Regions from separate parts of the Arachidicoccus ginsenosidimutans genome, predicted to be linked through region 2. Evidence: riboswitches for the same ligand, from Rfam matches in the RefSeq annotation. Region 2 holds a riboswitch; the other holds the start of a gene.
The links. A riboswitch is a leader RNA that binds a small molecule or an ion and turns the genes downstream of it on or off. The one in region 2 is predicted to bind thiamine pyrophosphate.
Positions count from the first base shown of each region.

Region 1 (15,172 bases), 1.3 Mb from region 2:
TCAAGTGTTGCACCGGTTGTCAAAACATCATCGATTAGTAAAACGTGTTTTCCCTGTAAAATATTATTATCTTTGGTCTTAAAAATATGCTGCATCGATTGCCAACGCAGTTCGCGTGTTTTATGTGTTTGTGTTTCGGTGTGAACAGTACGTTCAAGCACTTTTGTGTTCATCGGAATTTCTAATTCTTCCGACAGTTGCTCGCCTATTATAATTGCCTGGTTGTATCCGCGCTGCTGCTCGCGTTTTTTGTGCAACGGCAAAGGCAGAATCATGTCAATTTCTTTGAGCCAGTCTAAATGTCGAAGATTATTTGCCAACAAAGCGCCCAGCAGCGTTCCGGCGTTTTTATTGCTTTTATATTTCAAATCAAAAATCAACCGCTGTACTAAGGAATCTTTTTCATAAAACAGTAAACTTCCCGCGTGTTCGACCTTTATTCTTCCGAAGAAAATTTCTTTTACAGGATTATCATCCGTTTGGAAAAAATCTGTGTAGGGTAATTCATCCATGCATTCTACGCAAAGCACTTCTTCATTTTCCAGCAATGCATCGCAGCCCACGCAATAACGCGGATAAATCATATCGAGCAGGTCGCGGAAAAGGGGCATTGAATTAATTTGAAAATGAGAGAATTTGTGAATTTGAAAATATTGATTTCAAAGTTCGCAAACAAATGATATATAAAATCCAGATTCTTTAAAATTAGTGGCGATTGAATAACAACTAAAATCTATGCTCGTCATTTCTGCACAAGCGTCAATCTGAATTTAACCACATGGAATCACAGGCATAAAACTATGAGTCTATGTGGTTTTACTAATTTATGCTTTATGTTCAGATGCCAAAACAAGTTCGGCATGACGTTTCAACGTAGCCAATTTGATGACTATATTCATTATTTTATGATACGCAATTTCATTTTCAAATTCTCAAATCATCCAATTTTCAAATTGAACTAATGCGCCTCCAACCAATTATTTCCAATGCCCACTTCCGCTTCCACAGGAACATCATTGGGCAAAAGCAACGCGTTGCGCATATTGTATAAAACAGCTTCTTTCACTTCTTCAATTTCATCTTTTACAACGTCGAAAACCAATTCATCATGCACCTGCAAAATCATTTTAGACTGGAGCTTCTTTTCGCTGAAAGCCTTGTCAATCTTAATCATCGCGAGCTTAATCATGTCCGCTGCCGAGCCCTGAATAGGCGCGTTAATGGCAATGCGTTCCGCAAAACCGCGCACTGTAAAATTAGCGGAATTAATATCGCGGATATGCGCTTTACGACCGAGCAACGTTTCAACATAACCATGCTTTTGCGCAAAAGCAACCGAGTCTTCCATGTATTTGGCAATGCCGGAAAATTCGGTTTTATAATTATCAATAATTTCTTTTGCTTCGGTACGGCTGATGCCGAGATTTTGTGCCAGACCGAAAGCGCCTTGCCCGTAAATGATGCCGAAGTTCACGCTCTTTGCTTTGTATCGTTGTTCTTTCGTAACTTCTGCAACGCCCACGCCGTAGACCTTTGCAGCTGTTGCAGCATGAATGTCTTCTCCGCTGCGAAACGCATCGCCCATGTTTTTATCGCCACTGATGGCAGCCACCACGCGCAGCTCGATTTGCGAATAATCGGCGCTCATCAACACATGATTTTCATCGCGCGGAATAAATGCTTTGCGTATTTCTTTTCCGCGTTCCGTGCGCACGGGAATATTTTGCAAATTCGGATTGTTGCTGCTTAAACGCCCAGTAACCACCAGCGTTTGATTGTACGAAGTATGCACTCTGCCCGTTTTCGGATTAATCAATTGCGGTAATGTGTCCACATAAGTATTTTTCAATTTTGTGAGTTCACGGAACGCAAGAATATCATCTGCAATCTTGTGCTGCACGGCAAGTTTCGTCAATACGTCTTCGCCTGTCGCGTATTGTCCTGTCTTGGTTTTCTTGGCTTTCGGATCGAGTTTTAGTTTCTCAAACAATATTTCGCCCAATTGTTTAGGCGATGCCAAATTGAATTTTACGCCTGCCGCTTCATACACATTATCCTCAAAAACTTTCGCATCTTTTTCCAGGACAACGGAATAATTTTTCAAAAAATCAACGTCAATCTTAATGCCCTCAAACTCCATGTTAGCAAGCACTTTGACTAAAGGAATATCCGATTCATTAAACACTTTTTCAACCTCATTTTCTTTTATCAATGGTTCAAAAGCTTCTTTCAGTTGCAAGGTAATATCGGCATCTTCGCCGGCATACTCCGCGACTTTCGGAATTTCCACGTCGCGCATATTGCCTTGATTTTTTCCTTTTTTCCCAATTAGTTCTTCGATGTGAACAGGTGTGTAATGCAAATATTTTTCGCTCAGTAAATCCATTCCGCGCCTGCCTTCCGGCTCAATCACATAATGCGCCACCATCGTATCAAAGATGTTTCCCGCGAGTTGTTTACCATACCATTTGATGACAATTAAATCGTACTTAATGTTTTGCCCGACCCACAGAATATTTTCATTATTAAACAATTCATCGAACAAATCGAGTTGCTGCTGCGCTTCTTCTTGGTTGGCAGAAATAGGCACATAAAAGGCTTCGTGTTTCTTTACCGAAAAACTGAGTCCGACCAATTCCACATTGTTCGGGTCTGTGCCTGTTGTTTCCGTATCAAAACAAATTTCTTTGTGAGATGAAAGATTTTTGATTAATGATTTTATTTTTTCTTCCGTATCAACAACCTCGTATTTATGCGGCGTATCATTAATTGTTTTGAAAGAAGATACTGTTTCAACTTGTGCTTCTTCTACGAAATTTTTCGTAGTTTTTTTATTATTTGATTTTGTTTCAACGGCGTTGCCGAATAAATCTGTTTGTATATTTTCAGGTGCGGCAATGGTAAAACTGTCACCCAAAATTCTTTTACCTAAGGTCCGAAACTCAAGCTGTGAGAAGATTTCAGCCAATGCCTCTTTGTTGTAATCGCTTACGCAAAAATCTTCTTCGTGAAATTTTACAGGGACATCTGTGATAATCGTAGCCAACTTTTTAGATAAAATTGCATTCTCTTTTCCCGCGCGTACCTTCTCTCCCAATGCGCCTTTGATATTATCCGCATTGTCCAAAACATTTTCCAGCGTGCCGTATTCTTTCAACAATTTCGCCGCCGTTTTTTCGCCCACGCCGGCAATGCCGGGAATATTATCCACCGCATCGCCCATCAATCCGAGAATGTCAATTACTTGTTCTACACGCTCAATATTCCATTTTTCACAAATCTTTTCTGCCGTCAAAATTTCTTCCTTGTTGCCCATGTATGCAGGCTTGTAGATAAACACATTCGGCTTGGTCAAAAGCTGTCCGTAATCTTTGTCTGGCGTAACCATGAACACTTTGTAACCCGCATCCGCCGCTTCCCAAGCAAGCGTACCGATAATATCATCAGCTTCATAACCGTCGCTCTCAATCACGGGAATATTGAAGCCGCGAATAATCTCTTTGATGTCGGGAATGGACGCGAGCAAATCTTCGGGCGCTTCCTGTCGGTTGGCTTTATAATGTTCAAAATCGGTGTGGCGTTCTGTGGGCGCGTGCGTATCGAAACACACCGCCATGTGCGTGGGTTTGTACTTATTCAGCAGCTCCAGCAAAGTATTGGTAAAACCGAATTGTGCATTGGTATTTTTACCTGTAGAAGTAACGCGCGGATTGCGGATGAGCGCATAATACGCACGATAAATCAACGCCATCGCATCCAGCAAAAAGAGTTTTTTTTCCATGGGGCTAAGGTAGGGGAAATTGGGAATTGAGATTTATGAATGATGATTTTATTGATAAGCGTTGATTATATTTGGCAAAGAATATTTTATTATGATAAAAGAGTTTATCCAAAAAAGAGGATTTAATTACAGGAAATTTTTCTTGTATTCAGATAAAATTATTGTCGAAACTAAGTCTGTTCGGAAGATTAATAAATACGAAGCCAAACTTGATAGAATTGGTTTTAATATTCATTATCAAGCTGATAATGTTATGGCAGGTAAAATATTTTTATGGGTTTGCATCGCATTACCCATGATTCTTACCGTAGCTGAATTATGGGAGCATAATATTGACGTGAGAACTTTGATTATTTTCTATGTAATTTTTTTAATCCTAATTCTTACCAATTTTTTAAAACAGCATCAGGACGATATTTATTTAACGGGCGGACAAATCAATTTAGTTTTTTATAGGGCAATTCCAAATGAGCAAGAGGTATTAAATTTTATCTCACAGATTGTGAGGGTATCAAAAGAATATTTGAAAGAAAAATATACGCAATTTGATGACTTTACAAAAGAAGAAATATTTATGAACCAGCTTCGGTGGCTCTTAGATAGAGATGTTATTACAAATGAAGAATATAATAATATCGTAGAGAACTTTAAGATAAAAAGGTTATTATAAGTGATAGAAGACCTTTGCCTTTGGAGTTCTCTTTAACAAATAATTTTTGCCGTCGGTCAAAAGATACAACAACGGCATAATATTATTCCTATTTTACTTTACAATTAACAAACAAAATCCCGCTCCACGCCTCGTATATTTTCACTAATTTTGCCGTTCAAAATTCGGTAAGAAAAATGGCAAAAGTACAAGTTGGTTTGGTGCAAATGTCCTGCGTTAAAGACAAAGCGGCGAACCTGCAAAAAGCAATTGAAAAAGTAAGAGAAGCTGCTGCAAAAAGCGCGCAAATCGTGTGTTTGCAGGAGTTATTCACTTCGTTATATTTCTGCGATGTGGAAGATTACGAGAACTTCAAATTGGCAGAAGCAATTCCCGGATCTTCGACAGATGCCTTGAGTGAAGTTGCAAAAGAATTAGGTGTTGTGATTATCGCTTCGCTGTTTGAAAAACGTGCTGAAGGTTTGTATCACAACACGACAGCCGTTTTGGATGCCGACGGAACTTATCTCGGCAAATACCGAAAAATGCACATTCCCGACGACCCTGCTTTTTATGAAAAATTTTATTTCACGCCGGGCGATTTGGGCTATAAAATCTTTCAAACAAAGTTTGCAAAAATCGGCGTGTTAATTTGTTGGGACCAATGGTATCCCGAAGCGGCGCGCATCACAGCTTTAATGGGCGCAGAAATTCTCTTCTATCCTACGGCAATCGGTTGGGCAACTTCGCAAGACGAAGCCACGAATGAAGAACAATACAACGCCTGGCAAACCATTCAGCGCAGCCACGCTGTTGCCAACGGCGTTCATGTTGTAAGTGTGAACCGCGTCGGTTTTGAACAAGACGGATTGATGAAATTCTGGGGCGGAAGTTTTGTAAGCAATCCTTTCGGAAGCCTTATCTACAAAGCTTCTCACGATAATGAAGAAACGACCGTTGTGGAAATTGATACAAAAAAAACAGACCATTATCGCACGCATTGGCCCTTTTTAAGAGATAGAAGAATTGACAGCTATCAGCCGATTACGAAAAGATTTATTGATGAGTAATTTTGTAACTTTACAAAAACAAAGTTTATGGACACAATTGTTGAAATAGATAAATTGGAAATCGCTAAATGGCTCATCAATTTGGAAGATAAAAGTACTTTGGAAAAGGTTGCTCGCATAATGAAAGAAAGCAACAAACCTAAGTACGATGCGGCTTACGAAGCAACATTGTCCGATAAAGAAAAGGTTGTGTATTGGCAGGAAGTCGGTATTTCCGGCGAAGAATTTTTTAATAACGTTATAGAACATATCAGGGCATGGCCATGGAAAAAATAATTATTTACTTGCCCGAAGTAAGAATTTATTTTAATGATTTAATGGATGTTCTCTTTAAACAAGAATACTTTGGGTTTATGGATAGTGCAGAAGAATATGTGCTTAAAATAAAAAGTTTTATAGAAGAAAATATTGCAACTTTTCCAGCAAAAAACACGCCTGTCGAACTTCAACAATACGGCGAAAAATATTTGACGTATAAAGCTAACGAACACACAAGTTGGTACATTTTCTTTTCGCAAATAGAGCAAAATTATTTTATAAAATTCATTACCAACAATCACACAAGTTTGGCTGCCAAATTGAATATCGATTATTAATTATTGAACACTGACTATTTCTACATGAATCCGACTCCCAAAGAATTAGGTTATTTTTTCCCTGCTGAATTTGAAAAACATTCCGCAACATGGCTGAGCTTTCCACACAAAGAAGAAAGCTGGCCCGGAAAAATCGATAAGGTTTATCCGTATTATTCCGAGTTTGTAAAATTACTTTCGCAAAGCGAAAAAGTTTGTATTAATGTAAACGATGAAGCAATGAAAGCCTTTGCAGTCGGGCATTTCGAGAAAGCGGGCGTTGATTTATCGCAAGTAGAATTTTTCATTCATCCGACAAATGATGCGTGGTGCCGCGACCATGGTCCTGCGTTTATCATCAATCAAAAAGAAAATAAAAAAGCAATTGTTGATTGGAATTATAACGCATGGGGAAATAAATATCCGCCGTACGATTTGGACGACGTGATTCCTACGTTAATTGCGAAAGATTATAACATTCCTGTTTTTTATCCCGGCATTGTGATGGAAGGCGGCTCTGTGGAATTTAACGGAAAAGGAACGTTGCTTACTTCAACTTCGTGTTTGCTCAATCCAAACCGCAACCCGCATTTGACGCAAAAAGAGATTGAAGAATATCTGGTAAATTATTACGGTGTTGAACAAATTCTTTGGGTAGACGAAGGCATTGTAGGCGACGATACAGACGGACATATTGACGACACTATCCGCTTCGTAAATGAAGACACCGTTTTGACTGTTGTTGAAAAAAATAAGAGCGACGAAAATTTTAGTTTATTGCAGAACAATTTAAAACAACTGCAACAAATGCGCTTGCTGAACGGTAAACAATTAAACATTGTTGAGCTGCCAATGCCAGATGCCGTTATTTGGGAAAATCAGCGTCTGCCTGCATCCTACGCAAATTTTTATATTGCCAATAAGTTCATCATTGTTCCAACTTATCGTTGCAAACAAGATGATGAAGCATTGCAAATTATTCAGCAATATTTTCCTACGAGAAAAGTTGTAGGCATAGATTCTACGGAAATTATTTGGGGCTTGGGAAGCTTTCATTGCCTGAGCCAGCAAGAACCTGCGATATAAAACAAAGGCGAATACAATTGTACTCGCCTTCTTCTTTTTCATAGATAAGCCTTATAACTTTATATTCACTCCTACCATATAATTCGTTCCCGCCATCGGGAAGAAATAATTCCAATTGTTTACTTTACCTTTTTCATATTCAGGATATGTGTAACCGATAGAGTTATACTTTGTATTAAACACATTGTACACCGACCCAATGATGCTTAACTCTTTAAAGAAATTAGTTTTTATTGTATAAATAATTCGTGCATCCTGATTATAATATGCCGCCACGATCCTGCTGCTATTCTGTGTATTATCCATATACCTGCGGCCGACATATTTGCTTATTAAACTCAATTCCAGATTTTTAAAAGGCAAAATATTAATTGTTCCTGCTCCTACAACGCTCGGCGAAAGCGCAATATCTGTGTTGTGATGCTGCTCTGCAACCTGCGGCAATTCGTTCCAATCTGCATCGTAAGCATTGTAATATGCCGTGAAATCTTTTATCTTATTTCTGCTGAAACTCAGGTTGGCTGCGGCATTCAGCCAATTCGAGAATACATATCCGCCTTGCAGTTCAATGCCCGCGCGATAACTGTTCGGCACATTGATGCGCGTTGCTGCGCCTACGTCATTCAGCTTGCCTGTTAATACCAATTGGTCTTTGTACAACATATAATAGAGATTAATTCCCCAATTATATTTTGCTGCTTTTTTTTCTGCACCCAATTCAAAATCGTGTAGCTTTTCAGGTTTTGGCTGATTATCCAAGCCTGCTTCATAATCATCTCTGCTCGGTTCTTTATTCGCCAAAGCGTAGGACAGATAAGCATTGTAGCCGTTTCTTGTATAGGATATTCCTGCTTTTGGATTAACAAAATTAAACTTGCTTTTTCTGATTAATTCCGGGTCATCCTCAAATCCGTAAATATGATACCATACATTTCTGTATTGAACATCGGCATACAAATTCCAATATTCGTCAAATGTGTGCAGCCATTTCAAGTAAATACTTTTATCGTATTTGTACGCAGGCACATTGTAATATTCATAATCATTTGCAACGCCGCCGTTTTGCGCCCAAATTACATTGCCGTAATGTTGTCCATCGTAGTTTGTCCACGCACCGCCGAAAGTGAGTTCATCATTTGTATTTTTATATTGAAGAGAAAATGTTTGTCCGTAAAAATTATTCTTCAACCATTTTTGCCTGACCAAATCCGTTGAATAAGTTGTATCGCCAGAAACTGAGACAGGATAAGGGATTCCGTAAGATGAATAATCTGCATCCGTTTTATATTCTTCGTAATATCCGTAACCATGCACGAGAAAAGAAGTAAGGTTAAAACTAAGTTTCTCGTTAAACCGATGGGTAATAAAAAGCTGGTAATGCGACTGCCAATAATTATCCGTTTCGTTTTTATAAAAAGTAGAATCGTTGATGTAGCCAAGTTCATTGTAAGTTCTGTCCGTTGGCAAAATATCTTCGGAAACGCCGTCCCAGGCTTGATACGTTTTTTCTTTGCCTGTAATAAAATTAAACCGCACGGTTGTTTTCTTTCCGATATATGCCGTTGAGAAAAATAAAGATTGAAGATTACTCTTTGCCCTGTCGATATATCCGTCGCTTGATATATTGCTCAAACGCACGTCAGCCGTGAATTTGCCATCAACCAACCCTGAACCTGCGGCAACAGTATTTTTCCATGTATTGAACGAACCGTAACTGTTGCTGAATGTTGCATAAGCGCTGTCATGCACTTCATTGGTACTCAAATTTACGGTTGCGCCAAAAGCGCCCGCGCCGTTTGTAGAAGAACCTACGCCGCGCTGAATTTGTATAGAACCAACCGAAGAAGCCAAATCGGGCATATCTATAAAATACACGCCCTGGTCTTCTGCATCGTTGTTTGGAATACCGTTAATCGTAACGTTGGTGCGCGTTGCATCTGAACCGCGAATGGTAATCCCCGTGTAGCCAATGCCGTTGCCTGCATCGGAATTAACCACAACATTCGGTGTTTGATTTAAGAGAAAAGGCAAGTCTTTTCCTAAATTATTTTTTTCGATTTCTGCTGCGGAAATATTTGTTTTTGTAAAAGGCGATTTGTCGCTCGCACGCACAGCACGCACTTCCAGCGGTTCAAGCTCTTGTTGCGAATCGTTTAAAACATAGGTTTCATCAATATTTGAGCTATTGACTAAAATATTCGTTGCATAAATATTTTTCCCGGTATAAGAAATATTGAGTTTCCATTTTGTATATTCTTTCAGGGAAGAAAAGGAGAAAAAACCATCATCGTTACTTGTCGTTTTTAATACTTGTTTCGTTGAAACATTTTTCAAAAGAACCGTTGCATTTGCCAAAGGCTGCTGCTGTTCATTTAAAATTTTTCCGTTAAAACTTACCTGTGCAAAAAGTACGTTGGCAACCAATGCCAACACGAAAGACAATAAAATCCGTTGCATAATTTTTTTAAAAATTAAGAACGAGTATGATGCGGAGAAAGTTTCTGCAAAGTTGTAGAAATGCTTTGCAGCCTTCCCTTCGCAGGCATTACCCTGTTCAGGTTTTACGGGTATAATCTCAGCCTTCCGAAGAAAGCACCCCGAGGAATTTTGTTTACGGCGGCAAAACTAATTGAAAAATGTATATGAAAGAATAAATTTTTTATTCAACACTTTTGTAAAAATAATTTGTACGAAAAATGATGAACGCAAGCACAAAACAAACCGGCGGAACAAGCAGGAAAAAGCCATAAATTATTACCAGAAAAATAATCGCAAGCATTAGAAAAACAACTTTTAAAAAAGCCTGTAATTTAATATCCGAAGCGTAAGAAATGCTTCTTAACAACAAAAGAACAGACAATGCAAAAAACAAGAGCAGCAAAGCATTCCCGATAGAAAAATAAATGAAAAACCAGAATATTTCCGGGAATAAAATCAACAAATAATTAATGATGAAGGCAAAAAATAATTTCGTTTTGGAATAAGGAAAATTATAGGAAAACAACAGATATTTATTATTAAAAATCTGTTCCTGAAAAATGATAACCGAATGCGCTATAACAATAAGTGTTACGATAAGGCAGGAGGTTTTAATATCCTCTTTCAAATCGGGGTAATTATAAAACAATGTTAGAATGATAAGCGCAGAAATAATTTTTGTAACAACATAAGTTCCTTTCAATCTGTGCAGAACATGATAAGTGTATAACGTAAAAAAGGGTTTATGCCACTTTTTAAACAGCAGATTTGATACAGTACTTTTTTCTCGTTTACCAACGTTATTCAGGTTTTTTACAATAAACATTGCACAACAGGCAGCGAGCAATAAAATGTAAATAACAAAAAGAAACGGCGTAAAATAATGACGTGTAAAAAAGCCTATGATTACAGAAAACGAAGTGTAAATAATAAGTGGAAGAAAAACATACAATTGGATAACGAACCACACTTTAAAATGCTCTTTTTTCTTTAAGGCATTCATACTGTAAAACAAAAACCGGTTATTTGATTTTTGCAACTCTGCATCTATGAACTGTAAATTCTTAAAAGCGTAAAACATGCACAAAACAAAAAATACCAGCATCATAACAGGGTTGCTTACCAAAGTAATCGTAATTACATAATGCCAGAAGAAATAACTTCCCGGCGGCAATTCGCCCAAAGTATTTACAAAAAAACAGCAGCTTAAAACAGCAGTAAATAAAAACACAAGCATTCCTGCGTGTACACGATAAAAACCGTGAACAAATATCTTCCTTAAAGCTAATGGTACTGAAATGCCCATCAATAAAGTATTTGGATTGTTTTGTTATTGATAAGAATTTCCTTTGCCAAAAAACTATTTTCTAAGTTTACGGATTGATGCGACGAAAATATAAAGCTGATTCCTTTGTCTTTGTAGAGTTTTTCAATTCTGTTCTGTAATATTTGCAATGAGGCGGAATCGAGCGTTATGAACGGCTCGTCCAGCAAAATCAGTGAAGGATTGCCAGTAAGAGCAAGCGCTAATGAAAGTTTTTTGAGCATACCACTTGAATATGTTCCGATTGAATTTTGCAAATATTCGGCAATGCCTATTTCTTCTGAAAAATCGCGAATGCCGCGAATATTTCCGCCTTTGGCTCTCAAAAATAGCTGAACCAAATCTTCGCCCGTAAGATAATCGGGGAACAACGGTTCTGCATCTGCAAAATTTATTTTTTGCCTGTATGCGACACCATTCTTTTTTAAATTATATTCTTTAAAAAAAATATTGCCTTTATAAGAAAGCAAACCGGCAATAGCTTTGATTAATGTACTTTTTCCGGAACCATTCGCGCCTTTCAGCCAATAAATGCCGGCATCGAAAATGAAATTATCAATTTCCAGAATTGTGTTGTTGCCATAAGATTTTTCAAACGAATTAAAAGATAGCATTTGACAAGATTAGTATTAGAAATAAGCCGACAGCTTTACACCTCATATTGATAAAGATATAAGGAAATTTTATTCAAACACTTTGCCTTGTATTTTCTACCATTATTTTAACGGAACGCTTACGCCGATATTTAAAATCATCTCGTAGGTACCGAACAATTGTCTTGCTTCCCCTTCGTAAATATGCAGATGCGAATATTCGGCAAGGTCTAACTTGTTACAATATTCAAGATACACATGATTAAAGAATGTTGCACGTACTGTGGCTTCTACGCCTTGATTGAACCCGCCAAACTGAAAATCGGCATGATTCGAATGCCCGTCAATCGTGTTTTGTACATGTGGAATTACAACGCCTATGCCGCCTTTGAAAAATGCGGAAGCATCAAACCAGTCGGTATTAAAATCCGTGATATGCGTTCGGCGCACAAGGTTGAACAACAAAAAGTTTGCGCCATTATTAAGTTGCCAGCGAATAAACCCCTTTCTGTTATCGATAAAAGTATCTACTTTTTGCCCGTTCATGGTTCCTACTGCATGTAGCAATTGGTCGTTTGCTACCACATATTTTGTATGGTCGAAATTGATTTCGACAGCCCAATTATCTTTGAAAAAATATCCCAAACGATAGTTGTATTGCGGAATCGACAAAGCCTTGTTAAACAAGCCTTTATTCCATCCGGGTTTATCGCCTGCATACACATTTCTCAAAGTATAATTATTGCCGAGCGAAGGCTGGTCAATATGAATATTACTTGGCGTGTACCATTCTTTATTATAGCCCCACGAGCCGTAAATTGTTCCTTTGCTTCCGGGATTTCTTTTCTTTTTATCTTTTTTCAAATGAATGGAAAATTGTGTAGCATCGTCCGATTGCGCATAGGAAAAATTGGTCAGTAATAAAAACGTAAGGAAACACAACGCGAGTTTGAAAAATCTATTTGCCATTTTAATTATTATTTTTTCTTAAAGGAACTGCGGCGCGAAGTTATTCAACAAATATTTTACAAGGCAAATTATTTTATCTCCTTAAAAGAGAATTTCCATGCAACAAATCATTTGACAGTTAAATTCAATTATCAGATATTTGCGCACAAATTATTCCAGACATGAGCGTTTCTTTTAACAATACCAAAGTTGCTTTTGCGTACAAATCCGACAAAGAATTAAAATCTGCCAAACGGTTATTTTCTACCATGAATTATCCCGCGCTTACTGCGCTCGGCACAAGGTTTACACCGTTTTTGGTAAAAACAGGATTACCGATTGACGGCTTGATTCGCAAAACAATTTTTAAACAGTTTGTAGGCGGTGAAACACTGGAAGAAACAGCAACAGTTTGCCAAATGCTCGATAAATACAACGTGGACGTCATTCTCGATTACGGCGTTGAAGGCAAAGAATCGGAAGAAAATTTTGAACACGCCACGGAAGAATTTATCCGCGTAATCCGCTTTGCCGCATCTCAAAAAAATATTCCGGTAATTGCGATTAAAGTTACCGGTTTGGCGAGATTTGCTTTGCTGGAAAAATTAAACGAAGCGCCGCGCCTGCGCAGCGGCGTACACGATAGCGAAGCTGAAAGCGCTGAATGGGAAAGAGTTCGCGCGCGCATGAAAAGAATTTGCGACGTTGCCGAAGAAACCGGAATCGGCGTATTGGTAGATGCGGAAGAAAGTTGGATTCAAGACCCGATTGACCACATTACGATGGAAATGATGGCAATTTATAATAAAAACAAAGCGCTTGTATATAACACTATCCAGCTCTATCGCCACGACAGACTGGATTTTTTAAAAATGTCGCATAAAATTGCCAAAGAACAAAGTTTTATTCTCGGAGCGAAACTCGTTCGCGGCGCATATATGGAAAAGGAACGTACGCGCGCAACTGCAATGAATTATGCCTCGCCTATTCAAAAAAACAAGGAAGCAACCGATAAAGATTATAATCTTGCACTGGATTATTGCTTTGAAAATATTGATAACATTGCATTTGTAGTAGCTACGCATAATGAACAAAGTGCGCTGAAAGCCGCAGAACAACTGCATTCCAAAGGATTATCGCATCATCATCCGCATGTACATTTTTCACAATTGTACGGCATGAGTGACAACATGACTTTCAACCTGGCGAAAGACGGATATTCCGTAAGCAAGTATGTTCCGTTCGGTCCTATACGCGATATTGTTCCTTATCTCATGCGGCGCGCGCAGGAAAACAGCAGCGTGAAAGGACAAACAAGCCGGGAGCTTTCATTGATTAAAAAAGAAATCGAAAGAAGGAAGAATAATTAGCAAATCAGATAATATGCAAATATGCAAATTATTGAAAAGATAAAAAACACAAGCATTATTTGCATATTTGCTGATTTGCACATTTGCATATTTTAAATCATTAAATAAATAAAAAAATGTCTTACGAAGTAACAGGAAAATTAGTAGCAAAATACGACACTGTACAACGCACCGAAACGTTTAAAACAAGAGAATTTGTTATAGAAAAATCAGATGATATAGGCGGAAGAATTATTAATAATTATGTGAAATTTCAATGCGTGCAGGACAAAACGGCTTTGCCCGATAAGTTCAACATAGGCGACGATATAAAAGTTTCTTTCAACTTAAAAGGAACGAAATGGAGCAAAGACGGACGTGAAAATTATATTACCAATCTTGATGCGTGGCGTTTGGAAGCAGCAGGAAGTCTTGCGCAAACTGCAATAAACAATGCGCCGGACAACTTTGTTCCCGATGCCGCGCCGGATGATGTTGTGGATGATTTACCGTTTTAATTTTTCACAAACAAATCATACAAAAAGCCGAAGAACATTTGTCCATCGGCTTTCTTTATTTATCCACATACGGTTTTTATTCATTCATTCTTTTACATTTGCAAAAAGCGAAAATCTTATATGTCATCATTAATTGAGCAATTAAACGAGTCGGCAAAATACATTCAATCGGCAAGTACAGCCAATCCCAAAATCGGTATTGTTTTGGGTAGTGGTTTGGGCAATCTCGCAACAGAAATAGAAGTTGAACAATCCATTCCGTACAGCGATATTCCACACTTTCCTGTAAGTACGGTAGAAGGTCATTCCGGCAAACTTATTTTCGGCAAACTCAATGGTGTAACAGTTTTGGCAATGGCGGGTCGCTTTCATTTTTACGAAGGCTACACATCAGCACAAGTCTCCTATCCTATTCGTGTGATGAAATTTTTGGGCATCGAAACCATTCTTTTGTCCAATGCTGCCGGCTCGGTAAATCCCGATTATAAAGTGGGCGATTTAATGATTATCAACGACCATATCAGCTTTTTTACACACAATCCTTTGATTGGAAAAAACGAAAAAGGACTCGGTGTTCGCTTTCCGGACATGAGCGAACCTTATGATAAAAAAATAATTACTCTTGCAAAAAGCATCGGCGAAAAACTGCAACTTCATTTGCACGAAGGCGTTTATACAGCCGTTACCGGACCAACATTTGAAACACATGCCGAGTATCGCTTAATCAAAGCTATTGGCGGCGATGTTGTAGGTATGAGCACTGTGCAGGAAACTATTGTAGCCGTTCATGCGGGCATGAAA
Region 1 covers NZ_CP015971.1:257,269-272,440, reverse strand. Annotated here, with positions in the region: gene A9P82_RS01210 (ComF family protein) at 1-611, opposite strand, end outside; gene polA (DNA polymerase I) at 959-3,781, opposite strand; gene A9P82_RS01200 (hypothetical protein) at 3,873-4,451, shown strand; gene A9P82_RS01195 (carbon-nitrogen hydrolase) at 4,628-5,500, shown strand; gene A9P82_RS01190 (hypothetical protein) at 5,528-5,776, shown strand; gene A9P82_RS01185 (hypothetical protein) at 5,764-6,096, shown strand; gene A9P82_RS01180 (agmatine deiminase family protein) at 6,121-7,161, shown strand; gene A9P82_RS01175 (TonB-dependent receptor) at 7,213-9,618, opposite strand; TPP riboswitch at 9,676-9,771, opposite strand; gene A9P82_RS01170 (hypothetical protein) at 9,821-10,945, opposite strand; gene A9P82_RS01165 (ABC transporter ATP-binding protein) at 10,945-11,577, opposite strand; gene A9P82_RS01160 (hypothetical protein) at 11,680-12,525, opposite strand; gene A9P82_RS01155 (proline dehydrogenase family protein) at 12,687-13,874, shown strand; gene A9P82_RS01150 (DUF3127 domain-containing protein) at 13,991-14,371, shown strand; gene A9P82_RS01145 (purine-nucleoside phosphorylase) at 14,492-15,172, shown strand, end outside.
Region 1: another riboswitch for thiamine pyrophosphate. It lies ahead of A9P82_RS01175 (TonB-dependent receptor); the one in region 2 lies ahead of pnuC (nicotinamide riboside transporter PnuC).

Region 2 (15,172 bases):
AGGCAAAGTTATTTCAACCATTCCTCTGATAAGTGTTGTTTCATTTACAGAATCGTTCTTATACGCTTTTACATCAAAAGCAGTTCCCAAAACACGCACATTCATTTTCGCCGTATGTACGATAAAAGGATGAGCGGCATCGTGCGTTACATCAAAAAATGCTTCGCCCGTCAAATAAACTTCGCGCGTGCTGCCGGAGAACACAGCCGGATATTTAAAAGAACTTTTTGCATTCAGGGTGACTTTTGTACCATCTGCCAGCGAGATAACGGATTTATCGCCCGCAAGCACATTTTTTACAACCCATTGCGTACTTGATGTATGTGAAAAAATTTTATATGCACCAAAACAAACCATACCCAAAAGCAACAAGGCTGCCGCCCGGAAATAATATTTACCAAACTTTTTTTTCGGTTTTCCCGCAACTGTTCCGCTTTGGTCTTCAGCAATTCGGCTTTTTATTTTGGCAAACAAAGCATCGCTGCCATTATATGTTGCGATATTATTTTTCCAAAATGCTTTAAAATAATTAAACCGGTCGCGCAAAGATTCATCGTTGCTTATCAAATACTCCAACTCGGCATATTCGTCTGTACCGATTTGTTCACACAAATACTTTGTAAGGAGTTCTGTAAATCTATCGTTTGTCATACTGATGCGTAATGCTATCGAATATAAAGACAACTATTTTCCCGAAATTGCTTACAAGGAAGAAAAAAATATTTGAAAAATATCTGCGAAGGTCATGTATTGCTTTTGCAAACAGCTTTGGTCTGGTATGCGCTGAAGATATGGCTAAGTTTTTTAATAGCTCTGTACAGTTGAGTTTGTACTGTTTTAGGCGAAATGTCAAGAATTTCCGCAGCGTCTTTGTATTTCATTCCGTCTTCTTTTATCAGACGAAATACAAGCTGCGCCTGCAACGGCAACGATTGAATTGCCTGTTCCATTTTGAAAGCAAGTTCTTTGAGTTCTATCTCTTTTTCCGGGTCGAATAAATCGATAAGTTCATATTTATTCTCGTTCTGCAAACTGTTCCAGGTAACAGAGGAATATTTTTTCAGGTAATTGAGGGAATGATTTTTTACGGCAACAAACAAATACGCTTCAATATTTTTAATTTCCGGCATCGATTTGCGGTTTTCCCAACACTTGACAAACACGTCGGCAGCAATCTCTTCCGCAATTTCTATACGACGAACATACACGACACAAAACTGTATCAACCTTTTGTTGAGCGAATGAAAAAGCGACTCAAAGGCGTTCATATCATCACGGGAACATATTTTTTCCCACAATTCTGTTTTGTAATCATTACCGTTCATTGTTCAAATCCTTTTTGTCTCATTGACAAAGACTGACACAAGGTAACAAATTTTTAATATTGGACGCCGATTGTGAAAACAATTTGTAAAAAATGCTATCGATTGTAATTAGCAAGACTGCTTTATCCCCCGCAGCATTTCTCTCTTCTTCGGCGGACCCGGAATTTTTTCTACGCCGAAACCTACGTCTTGTAAAGCCCGGCGTACATATCCTTTGGAAGAGTATGTAACAAAAACACCGCCGCCGTTCATTGCCTTAAATATTTTTTCAAACAAAGACACCTGCCATAATTCAGGCTGAACACTTGCATCAAAAGCATCATAATAAACAACATCAAAGTTCCTATTCATCAACATTTCAAGAATAGATGTGTTTATTTTACGCACTATGAAATACGGATGAATAATTTCATCTTTCCCCCAACCGCACGAATGTAACTCTTGTAAATAATCTTCTTCAAAACTTTGCGGCAATAACTTTGAATAATTCAGTAATGAATACTCTTCTTTCTTCAAAGGAAATAATTCAACTGTCGTGTAATGAACAGTAATTTGCTTCTGTATTGCAACCTGCAAACTCATTAAAGCATTCAATCCCGTACCGAAACCCATTTCAAAAACAGCAACATTTCTCTTCCGATTTTTTTGTAAAAAATATTCCAATCCTGCACGGATAAAAACGTGCATACTCTCCTGTAACGCGCCGTGAATGCTGTGGTAATGCGTTGCGAGTTCGGTCGCTTCAACCGTATGCGAACCATCGGAAGTGATGATTAATTTTCTGTTCATTTATGAATCGCAAAATACGCAAAGCAATTCAATCTCCGTATCTTAATTTTTTATATTCCTTGTGCCCAATACCCCTTTCGCCAGTCAAAATATCCCTTCACACAAAGTGCCGTAGTTACTGCGGACAAAATTGCATAACCATTCATACCTCTGTCAATCATTAATACAATGCTTGCTCCGTTGATGACGAACCAATAAATCCATGCAGAAAGAATTTTTCTTGCTTCCAGAATAGTCGCACTGAAACTGAAAACAGTAATTGCCGCATCGAAAAACGGTCGCGGAGAATCGGTATAATATTGTTCAACTTTTCCTAAAACAATACTAAGGAGAATACAGACTAAAATATTAGTTATATGTAAAAAAACACGCCATTCAGATACTTTGAATGTTTTGTCTCCCGTGCCCCTATTTTTTTGCAACCACAAAAACCAACCGTAAAAACCAACGGCAACGTAATAAAAATTCAGTCCGCCTTCAAGATATAATTTCGCATGAATGCACGATAAAATGTACAACGCACTTGACACGATGCCAAACAGCCAGCACCAGATATTTTGCCGCATTATCAATACAACATACAAAAGCCCCGAAACAACAGAACTTATTTCAATTATCTTAAAAATATTCATTCAAAAAGTATGCGGAAACGCAGGCGCAGCAAGGATTTGAGAGAAAGAAAATATCTATCATCATTCCTACGCAGGCATTATCCTGTTCAGGTAAAACGGGTAACTTCTCAGCCTTTTACAGCGCCCCGTGATGTTTTATAAGACCGCAAGGTAATTAAATGTTATCAAACAAAAATTCCTTTTCATCGCTGTTCGGGATTTACAATCCCGAACTCTTATCCATGTATTTGTAATGCACCTTTGTTACACGGATTAAAAATCTGCCGATAAGGCTTCGACAGGGCAAATGCCGAAGAGCATTCATGCAATCCACCAAAAATTCCTTTTCTTTGCGATATTATTTTTATCAAAATAAAAATCATGTCGTACAACTTACTGAAAGGAAAAAAAGGAATCATTTTCGGCGCGCTCAACGAGCAATCGCTTGCATGGAAAACCGCATTAAAAGCGCACGAAGAAGGCGCGGAAATAGTTTTAACCAACGCGCCTATCGCTTTGCGCATGGGCGAAATCAATAAACTTTCCGAAGCCATTAATGCGCCGGTAATTGGCGCGGATGTTACAAGCATCGACGATTTGAATAATTTGTTTGACAAATCCATTGAACACTTTGGAGGAAAAATTGATTTCATTCTGCATAGTGTAGGTATGAGCATGAACATTCGTAAAGGCAATCATTATACCAATCTCAATCACGAATGGGAATTGAAAACGCTGGATATTTCTGCCGTGAGCTTTCATAAAGTATTACAGGTTGCCTACGAAAAAGATGCGCTCAACGAATGGGCAAGCGTGGTGGCTTTGACTTACATTGCTGCACAAAGAATTTTTCCCGACTACAACGAAATGGCTGATGCAAAGTCCCTGCTGGAAAGTATCGCACGCGGTTTCGGTTATCATTATGGTATTAAAAATAAAGTGCGCGTGAACACCATTTCGCAATCGCCCACACGCACCACAGCAGGCAGCGGCGTAAAAGGCTTTGACGGATTTGTAAATTTTGCGGAAGCCATGAGTCCGCTGGGAAATGCGCCCGCAGAAGCTTTCGCAGATTATTGCGTTACACTTTTCAGCGATTTGACAAAATATGTAACGATGCAGAACCTGTATCACGATGGTGGTTACAGTTCCACCGGCGTTACACAAGCCGTGATTGATAAAATGTAAAAATCGATATCTGATTAAGACAAAACCAGTATAAACTAAAAATTTAGTTTATACTGGTTTTTTATGGCTTATTTGTTGTCCTAAAAAATTAATAATGAATATTAAGTTTTTAATTTACAAGTTATTCTCCCCATTCCTTTTCCAGTCTTTCGGCTTCCTGTTCTGTAATCGGTATAATGGTGCCATGTCTTGGATGAAAATCCATAGAAACAGATTTATCTATAACACTGAAATGAGCTAAGTCTCTGCTGAAAGTAAATTGATATTTTCCTTTCATATACACATCGTACATCAGTATAAAGCCCGAACGGTCAATTAATGGAAACACACACGACCCTTCAACCGCCTCTTTAGTTTGCTGCATATATCCATCTTGTAAAACATATTTCCCTGTCAAATCAGTGGAAACTGCTGTTTTAATACCCAATGTATGGCTGCCCTCCGTTTTATAAAACAAATGGTATTTTCTTTTGAAATATATAATATCAGCATCTATACTTGCTCCGTCGGCAGGACTTTGGTAAAGCAATTTCGGCTCCGATTCAAAACCCGAAAAGTCTTTATTTGCATAAGCATAATATATTTTATCCGGCGCATTGCCATGCTTCATGGAAAAATACACCATATATTTTCCCGCTTTTTTATCATAAATAGTTTGCGGCGCCCACACTCTCAATAAATTTTCCTGACCGGCGTATCCCGTCTGAATATTCACGACAGACGATTTCCAATGAATAAGATCTTTAGACTTCATCATCACGAGTGCACGGTTGGAATTCCATCCGTTTGCGGAAACCATATCTGTTGCCACCATGTAAAAAATGCTGTCTTTTTCTCCGCGAAGAATATGTGGGTCGCGCACACCGCCTGTTGAACTTATCTTCGCCGATGAAATTACCGGATGGTCATGATTCAACGCTATATAATGAAATGCATCTTTGCTCAATGCAAAATGTATGGATTCGTCTTTTTTGTCATTGCCCGTAAAGTAAACAAACAAATATGCGCTATATTTTGAATTTCCTGAATTTTTAGAAAGACTAGCGCATGAATATTGAAGCAATACCGGAACAACTAAAAAATAAGCTATTTTTCTCTTTATCAGATTCATATCAGTTTAATTTTCCGATAGCTGAATTTCTGCCGTTGCTAAACCCGAAGCAGATGCTTTTAAACTGACCGTTCCTTTTTCTTTTCCCGCTTTTAAAATAAGCTGCGCTTTGCCGTTGAATAATTTCCTGTGCCAATTGTCGGCATCGCATTTATCGGCTTCATGGCTGCTTGGGTCGCCGTTACCTACGCCAATGATTGCAGCATCTGTCCCACTTGTTTCAAAGCTGATTAAGCTGGAAGCGCCCGGCACTTCTCTCCCATCTTTGTCCAAGACGGTTACATTCACTACCACGGCATCTTCATTATCTGCAAGCAATTCTGTTTTTGATGGTGTTAATTTGATTGCTGCAGGCGCGCCGGTTGTTTCCACTTTGGCAATCAATTTTTTGCCGTTGCGATAGCCAATTGCCTCCAGCGTTCCCGGCTCATATTTTACTTTCCATTCCAAATGCCCGTACTTCGGCATATCTTTTTTGCCCAAACTCTTTCCGTTTAAAAACAACTCCACATTATCAGCATTGGAATTAACCCATACAATTTTTTCTTTTCCTTCATCGCCTTTCCAGTTCCAATGCGGCGCAATGTGCAACACATCGGAATCGCTCCACCAAGATTGATAATAATAATACACCGTTTTAGGAAATCCGCACATATCCATAATGCCGAAATGCGAATTGATATTGGGCCAAGTATATGGTGTAGGTTCGCCGCGATAATCAAAACCCGTCCACGCAAACCCGCCCATAAACCAATCTCTCTTTGCGGCGAATGTCCACCAATATTCCGCCGTCGATGCCCAAGGTGGAAAGATGCTGTCGTAGTCGGGAACGTAACAATTCACAGTGTCTTTGATATAAATTCCTCTTGTGGAAACTGTGCTGGCAACTTCCGTTCCGATGACAGGCTGATTGGGATGTTCTTTGTGATAAGCATCTGCACCGCCGAGATTATAATTAAACCCGCGAACAGGAATTACTTCATTCACGCCGTGGTAAACATTGCCCATATTTGCTGCATACGTGGCTGTACGAGACGGGTCTAATTGCTTTTGCAGCATGATTTGATTTAATGCTATGCGCTTGCCAATATCGGTGCGCTGCGTAGCATATTCTTCATTCCCGATTGACCAGATGAATATAGACGGATGATTTCTGTCGCGCAGAATTAAATCGCGAAATTCTTTTTCATATTCGTTGCCGCTTGTGAGCAGGCGCGTCTCGTCCATGACCAACATTCCTAAGCTGTCGCAGGCATCCAATAATTCCGGCGTTGGCGGATTGTGCGTTGTACGAATAGCATTACTTCCCATTTGTTTCAGCAGTTCTATCCGATAATATTGCAAATAATCGGGCAACGCAGAACCCACACCTGCGTGATCCTGGTGGTTACTTGTGCCTTTTATTTTAACGGATTTTCCGTTCAAGAAGAATCCTTTGTCTTTATCAAATGCAAATGTGCGCACACCAAACCGCACTGGAACGCTGTCGATAACTTGTCCGTTTTGTCTTACAATAGCAACGGCTCTGTACAAATACGGATTATCAATATCCCACAATGTCGGATGCGAAAGTTTTAATTTACTATCAAAAGTCTTCTCTTCATTAAAATCCAAATCCACCGGCATTTGTTTGGATGATGCCAATACTTTTCCGTTTCTATCCAACACTAATGTTTGCAAAGTTGCTTTTGCAGCTTCTGTATTCTTATTGATTAATGCTGTTTGAAAAATTACATCCGCATTGTCGCCATTCTTTTCTGTTCGTACGTACAAACCACCTTGCGACACTACGTGTAAATTGTTATACCTGTTCAACCATACATGACGATAAATACCCGCACCTTCGTAAAACCAGCCTTCATAATGCGTAGCATCGGCACGTACACATATAATGTTTTTTTTCCCGAAACGAATGAAGTCTGTAATGTCATATGTAGCGCTTGTATAACCGCTGTAATTGCCGCCTACATAATATCCGTTTATCCAGACTTTACTGTCGCGGTAAACGCCATCGAGCCGAAGTTCAAATCGTCCGCCGGAATCAGAATGATTTACGGTAAATTCTTTTCGATACCAGCCGATGCTGTTTTGCGGATAATGCCCGCCGATGGCTTTATATCCATGAGCATCCTGATCGCCGTCTCTCAGATAATCAAATGGAAGGGCAACTGCCCAATCGTGCGGAAGCTGCACAGTCTGCCACTCTTTATCATTGAATTTTAAGCCATAGGGCATTCCGTCCGCCGCACCTGATTTAGAAAAACTTGATTCCCATAATCCGTAATTAAAATCAAGTGCCGGATTAGATGCATTACCTAAATGAAACTTCCAGTTGTCATCGATTTTTTGCTCCTGCCGCGTAATGATTTTTTGCGCGAAGGATGGAATATTCATTCCTGAAAAAAATAATATAAGAACAAAAATTGCTGTCCGTTTTAAAAAGTCCATGCGTTATATTTTATAATTTATTTCTTCAAAATAATTGTTGTAATTGAACGAGGGAAAAGCATTAGCTGTTCATTAAAATCCTTTCCCGTAAAAGGCGACATATCGTGCGTTTTATCGGTAACAAAGTAATTAAATTTTTCCTTGTATTCTTTTTTACGCAATCCTGTTAAGCGAATATTTTTTTCTTCTTCCGTGTAATTAATCAATACAATACTTGTTTGATTTTTGTTGGAAAAAGCAGCAACCATGATGTCTTGTGCATTGGCAATATCGCTTTTATTATCCAGAATTTTTGCATCAATGCGCCGCATGCCGGGACGGACAAATCGGCTGTATTGCCCAAGTACCCACAGATTCTTGGTTGCCGTAGCTTCTCCATCGTGAAAAGTTGCATCTGCCGGATGCAGTGCTATCAGATTATAACGTGTATCAAAGTCTGCATTGCCGGGTTCCCAACTGTTCCAGAATTGCCATGCCGCGGCGTTTCCATAAACTAAATCGTCATGAATAACCTTTGCCAGGAACAAGGCGCAATCAATCGAGGGAATACGTCCTTTTTTGCCTTCTTTATAATTATCGCCAAGCATGGAATATTCTGTTTCCCAATACTGCGTGTGGTATTTGGTCGCAGAATCGCTAAGATTTTTCCGTACGGCAATTCGGAAAGAATCGTTACCGTCAGTAAAATAACTGTGTCCTCCAATGATATTCAGCACGTGCGGTAAATTATTGATGCGATTGGATGATTGTGGGTTGTACAATGTTTGCAATTGGTGCGAAGCTGTGCCGCCTTTATCGGCGTACAAATATTCCAAATGTCCCGCTTCGGGCAGTATTATTTGTGTTGAATTTCCATGCTCTTGCAAACTATTGTTAAGCGTTTTTACAACATGTGCAATTTCTTCATTGCTCCAGGGACTTCCTTCCTGGTTATTGTTGTACCAATCCCATTGCGGTTCGTTCACGGGACTGATATAATCAAAGTGTATTTTTTCTTTATCGAAATGTTGCAATACCTGTTGGAGAAAATCAGCGTACGCCGTGTATTTATCATCGCGAAGGTTGCTGTGATAATCTTTGACTGTTTTATAGCCGAGACCATTTTTTGTCATGGAAACCGGTGGCGTGTTGGAAAAGGCAATCAGCTTTTCCACACCGTATTTTTTTGCTTCGCGCACAAACCAGAGATAGCCTGATTGCTTGTTCCAATCGTACGTTCCATCGGCGTTTAAAAAACATTCAACCCGTCTTCTAAAATCTTTAATACGGCTGCTGTCTCCCAGTTCCGTAGTGCCGCCGCCGATGTTGAAACGAAAGCTTGACAAGCCTATTCCTTTTGGCTGCCCGTTTTTATCAAAACCTTTACTGAACAGCCATTCCGCTAACTGATTGCGAATTTCGGGATGCCAATACCTGCCGATAAATTCCGAGAACCACGCGCCCGATGAACCAATGTTATCAATGGTTTGGTAGGTAGTGTCTTCAGATATTTGAATTGTACAAGAGACCGGAGGTTGTGCATGCGTTTGCAATTGCATCACAAATAAAACAGCCATTAAGAAACACTTAATCAAATAATAAAACCACTTAGAAATGATTTTCCTATACATAATTTACAAATTTAATTAAGGAGCTTCATAAGTTCCAGCATTAGACAATCCATCTTTACGAAATGATTCTACAATTAAAGCACTATATACATAATCCCAACTCGAAGTTACCTCTGAATTTTGATTCAAACCATAGGGCCAGAAATGTTGAGAATCTCCATTCAAAACAGCAGTAGAATCCCCTGTAATGAGACGAATCATTTCCTGACCATTTTTACCTGTATAAATACCATTTTGAATCATGGTCGTCCACCATGATGTTGTACCATTACCTATACCATGATTCATTTCATGTTCCATGGTAGCTATCGTCCAGTACGACGAAGATGTACCTACACGAATCCATCCTTCATTATTATCATCCGCAGTGGGCGTTCCTGGAGAGTAATTGATGGTATACGTTTTTGTAGCAGATGTATAATGGCTGAGATACCACGCGGCACTGTCTGCCGCTATTTTTATTTGTTTCCAAAACGTAGCCTCATCTCCTGTCGGGTTATCCGGCTTGTTATATACTACTTGAATGTCGGATGGACGAATAGTTTTAAATGAATCAACATAACCATAGTTTATTCCGGCTTTATCAACAGTATAGGGTCTTACATAATACCATGTGGCAGGAGTTAAATCATTTAAGGTAAGCCTGAATGTACCAATACCTATCCCCGACTTGTCTGTTACTTTATGCGTCATAGAACTTATATCAGAAGAAGTTCCATATACCATTCCTCTTTCGGAGATATCAATTCCTCTGTCTGCAACAATCTGTATATCAAGACTTGCAGTAGTATTTCCTACAATAAATATTGGCTTCTTATTATACGTTGCATTCTGTAAGGTAAGCGCCGTAAATGATAGACGACTGCTTACGCCTGTTGTTTCAAAATTAGTAGCATAAACTTTTACATAATATGTTTCTTCAAAATCGAGACCGGTAAGCTGGCAAATAAATCTTCCATCTCCATATGCACTGGAAGCCTCAACAGAATCCGGCTGACTAAATAAAGAATCTTTGCTGAATATAACACCACGCGCAACGACATTTGAACTTCCTTTACCACTGACATGACCTGCAATATATGCCCCTGTGGAAGTGATATTATATACACTGTCTATGATAACAGACGGCGGAACAGGGCTAACAACATTAGACGCGCCTCCTTCATTGCCGTTATTGGTTGAAGACATTGTTTTCTGTTTACTACAACGTCCAAAAAGCGTTGTAGTAAACAAAATGTAAACCAAAATAGAATATGGGCGATATAGTATTTTACGGGTAATCATATTTATTCCTTTTATTCGTTGTATCGACTTTATTTTTTTTCTATATAGTACTGCAACTTTACTGATGTTATTTTGTAGTATGAACCTGTATTAGGCATAGTAGATACAAAGCCGACTGTTATATTTGAAGAAGGTTCTGTTACGTTAAAATCTACATTTACAGTTGCTCCTTCCGCCGACGCTGAAAAATTAAAATACCCTGTAGCAGAGTTCAAATCTGTAATATCCGGTAATGAGTCCCCTTTGTTCACAACCAAATATTTGTCTCCGGCAGTACCAAGAACATCAATCAAAGCACTAAATCTCCATTGACCTGCATAAGGCAATACAATAGTTTGATATATTTTCCCGTTTGTTACTCCGGGTAATCCCCAACCGCCTTCCATAGACAATACGCCCCCTTCGCTTCTTAATTCATATCCGCCATACCCGCTTGCATTTTTTACGGCATCGTTTGTTGTCCAGTCGGCAAGTATCCCCCACCTGCTGCCATCCCATGAACTGTACTGAAATGAATTACCTGCATTTTTGACATAGGACGACGTTACATCGACCCAGGTAGAACCAGAGACCGGTTGATATGTTTCAAAATCGGTAGTAAGTGTATCTATACACAACGTATCCGGAACATAAAGTGTACGATATGACACTTCGCTTCCGTATTGATGATTGTTCAATACAGTATCACTTGTACTTACGGGAACGAACATAGTAAGACTGTCTCCTTCATTAGATAAATAATGGATTTCAGTAGTAAATGCTCCTGTAGAATTATCAATATTAGCAAAAGACAGTTCCGTATTCAAATCCGTATTTAATGCAGAACTCGCAATAGTTCTGTTTACTAAAGATTGCACATACACGTCTCCATAAACTTTACCTGTTTTGAATACACCGATTGAGGCATTTCTATTTTTATCATAATCAACTATTTCAAACGAATGTGTGCCTTCGGATAACCCTGTTATATAAGTTCTTAACGTATCTACCCCATCTGTTCTGGTTACAGGTATAACTACAGAATCAGCTCTGTTGTCCCAATAAATGGTACAGGAAGTAATTTTGGGGTCGGATGAGAACAATCCGTAAACCAACACCCTGTTATGCCCGCTGTAAATTATAGCCGTATCAATTTTACCGGTATATGAAATTTCTCCGCCGGCAGCATATTTTTTATAAGCATCCATCTTACTACAGGAAAACAGCAGAAACAAACAGATAGAACTACAAAAAAAAATTATCGATTTTATGTTTGACTTTATATACATAATTTGCAATTTTATGAATGGTTATTTTTATTAACGAGGGTCTCCATATACTTGTATTTCGGCTAAAGACATATAACTTGACCCTGACCAGTTCTGAATACATTTAATTCTGATATATCTCATCTTCGGAACATCTACCGCAAAATCCCAGCTAAATCCAGCGTATGCAGTTTCATAATCTTCATCCGTCCATGTTCCATAAGCACTGCCCGATGGCTTCACTTCCTGATAATGCCCAAGCAAAGTCCAGTTATTCCAACTTCCATCCAATGGGGGGTTCGGACTTCCCCACACTTCAAATATGTAAGGGTCTCCGCCATAATAATATCCTCTTCCTGTATTCAGGTACTCAGGATAATCCCATATTACAATACGGCTTAACTGTGCAGTCTCTCCTAAATCGATTGTCCAATAATGGGGTGTCAACGTTGTTACAGGTCCGCTGATGCAGACGTATGGCCAAGTTTGAATATCTCCGTCCCATAGATTAGAAATAGCTGTTGAAGACCATTGCACCCCGGCATCTCCCGGCAACGGATAAGATTTGTATCCAGATTTGGGAATTGTTGTTTCATACAATGGGGTTAAAGTACTAAATAATGTGTCTGTGTTATTTTGAAATTTATCTCTTACATAGAATGCAAACTTTTTAGGAATAGTGTCCAAACCTCTGATAGCCTGATTTATGGAATCCGTTGAAGTATATACAGCCTGATAAGGATACCATTCTCCTAAAGAATCTGTAAGTACCTGAATGACCACATTGCTTCTTGTTTTGTTGATTGCCTGTATCCTGATACCTGCAAAATCCGGAATAACGGATAATGACCTAAATACATTCCAAATAGGATTTTCTGCGGCTTTTACCGTTACGGTAACAGGGTTTGTGGAAGCGACTTCACTCTTGTTGACAGAATACAGACTAACGGCATGCTCTAAAGTATCTCCAAAACCCTCTAACGTCATTGTGTTAGAATAATAAGAAGACTTAACCACTTTTTCAGTTCCATTATTCAATGTGTATTTTGCTTCTACGTACAACAAATTTTCGTCGGACGGGATTGTATAAGTCAATGTAACAGTTCCCGGTCCACTCGTAGCTTTTACATTTGAAACGGGTCCCGGTGCATTGCTGTCGGGCGTAAGCGGACCTATAACATCTGCTTTGCATCCGGCAAATACTATCGGAAAAAGCATTATCCAAAAATAAATCAGTTTATGACGCATAATTAAATGTATTTAATCAGTTTTATAAGTTTTTTTACCAACCGGGATTTTGTACCAAATTTGAATTGACCAAAAGGTCATATTGTTTAATGGGCCACAAATAGTCTCTGGGCGATTGAAACTCCTGGACATACAATGTCCGTTTTTGATAATAATCTTCTGCATCGCCTTCATTAACAGTCCAGCCCTGCACCGGCGCATTTAATGCATCTGCTGCATCTTTCCATCTTCTCAAGTCCCAAAAGCGGCTACCTTCAAACGCTAATTCGATACCCCTCTCTTGTTTTATAATATTTCTTAGTCCAGCTTGAGTTTGATACTCCGTGGGATTTTTAGAATACTTTGTCCAAGCATCTTGTATGGAAGGAATACCTGCTCTTTCTCTTATTTTGTTTAGATAAGTATAAACTTCATCTGACGGACCGGAAGACTCATTGAGGGCTTCTGCATACAGAAGATACAAATCTGCCAATCTGATTTCATGCCATTCATAATTCCGGTATGTAACACCGGATTCCGTGAAAGATATATTCCAGTCAACAAACTTTTTAATAAAATATCCCGTTGCATTGATACCGCCGCCAATATCGGAACCGCCGTATTGTGTAGATTTTGCCTGCAAAACATAGGTGCCGGAATCTGAAGCAGTAGGGCTGTTATACAAATACCAAACGCCGCCGTCAAAGCACATATCTGCATAAAAGCGAGGTTCTCTGTCAAAATTTAATCTCGCAGTAGTGTAGCCCGAGCTTATATCAAATCGTTCACTATCTACTGCGGTACGTAATGAATATTTATTGGAAAAATCGAGTGTTTTATCTTCTGAAATCGGCACTCCATTTTTGCTATAAAACATCTCTGCCATTTTCATCGTTGCGCTGAACATTCCGCGAAAATTTGTATTAGTTGCAAGGTCGGATGATACTCTCGCCATACAAGCCTGCTGTAAACTTGCAGTAAGACTATTGGAAAGCCCCCAAACTTCTTCATCATTCCATCTGTCACACACAGCCTGACGAATGCTCATCTCTGTCATGGTTTGTGATGAAAGATTAAACGCTGTTGTGGGGAAAGTATATAATTTAAGTCCTGCACTTTCCGCGGCATCTATCGCATCTTTACAAGCATCTGCGGCACGTTGCCATTTAGTTGCATCGGCAGATGCATCAAACAAATTTGTCCCGTCGCTGTTTTTAAAATTTGCATAATCGGGATTACCGTTAAATAAAGGACTGGCAGCAAGTACCAGCAGCTTAGCTTTTACTGCTTTGGCAATTACCGATGTAGCCCGACCAAGTTCTGTTGTTTGGTTGGAAATAATGGCAGGCAACCCGGCAGCCGCAGTATCTAATAAATTGGCGATATAATTAACACAGGAATCAAACGTTTGCCTTTTTACTTTAACATCTTCCGGTTCTGCAGATACATCAATATTTTTATCTGTAATCGGAATGGGTCCATACATTCTCAACAAAATATAATGGTAATATGCCTTTAGAAATTTTGCTTCTGCTATCCATCTTTTTCTTTCATCCAAGCCCAAATCCGGTACTTTGGACAAATCGGATATGTTGTCTAAGAATATATTGCAGTTTCTTATGGCTCCAAACATATACTTGCCATAATAAGCGCCGTCCCACGTATTGACATAAGGGTCTGAAACGCTTTGATTTCCTCTGGCTATTTCCCATGAATAAATAGTGGCGTCGTATTCTCTGTATTCGGAAGGAAACCATATTTCATCAGCGCCTAAAAAGCCCACATTGTGCTCCGGGTTGCCGTCATCGGGGAGATAAGAATAACACGTTGCCAAATATTTTTCTGCTTCGCTGCGCAATGTAAAAGCGTCGTCTATCGTAGCTACATTATCAGGAACAACATCTAAATATTTTTTGCATGAACTTACCGTGAAGAGTAAGCCAAAAAGAAAAATATAATATCTTTTCATCTGTTTAATTTTTAATTTTTTAATTGTCAGATGGAATTCGCCAAATAATTATTGCTTTGAAAACGCAAAATTCTTATGGCTCATCTCATAATTGCTTTTATTTTATTGTTGGTTACAGACCAAAGTTGAACCCTATGTTAAATACTCTTTGCAATGGATACCCAAGCCCGTTGCCTCCCATTTCCGGGTCCCACATTTTAAACTTACTCAGCAAGAACAGATTGGAACCATTGACATAAATCCGTCCGTTATTAAAGCCCATTTTTGTTAATAACTTAGATGGTAAGGTATATCCAAATTCAGCTGTTTTAAGCCTTAGAAATGCGCCATTACGCATCCACCATGTGGATGTCTGATTATTAT
Region 2 covers NZ_CP015971.1:1,577,610-1,592,781, forward strand. Annotated here, with positions in the region: gene A9P82_RS07095 (FecR family protein) at 1-651, opposite strand, end outside; gene A9P82_RS07100 (RNA polymerase sigma-70 factor) at 744-1,325, opposite strand; gene mnmD (tRNA (5-methylaminomethyl-2-thiouridine)(34)-methyltransferase MnmD) at 1,434-2,114, opposite strand; gene pnuC (nicotinamide riboside transporter PnuC) at 2,165-2,746, opposite strand; TPP riboswitch at 2,793-2,884, opposite strand; gene A9P82_RS07115 (enoyl-ACP reductase FabI) at 3,107-3,913, shown strand; gene A9P82_RS07120 (glycoside hydrolase family 43 protein) at 4,035-5,024, opposite strand; gene galA (beta-galactosidase GalA) at 5,031-7,418, opposite strand; gene A9P82_RS07130 (glycoside hydrolase) at 7,490-9,028, opposite strand; gene A9P82_RS07135 (hypothetical protein) at 9,098-10,270, opposite strand; gene A9P82_RS07140 (DUF4998 domain-containing protein) at 10,396-11,553, opposite strand; gene A9P82_RS07145 (DUF5000 domain-containing lipoprotein) at 11,665-12,861, opposite strand; gene A9P82_RS07150 (RagB/SusD family nutrient uptake outer membrane protein) at 12,896-14,809, opposite strand; gene A9P82_RS07155 (SusC/RagA family TonB-linked outer membrane protein) at 14,922-15,172, opposite strand, start outside.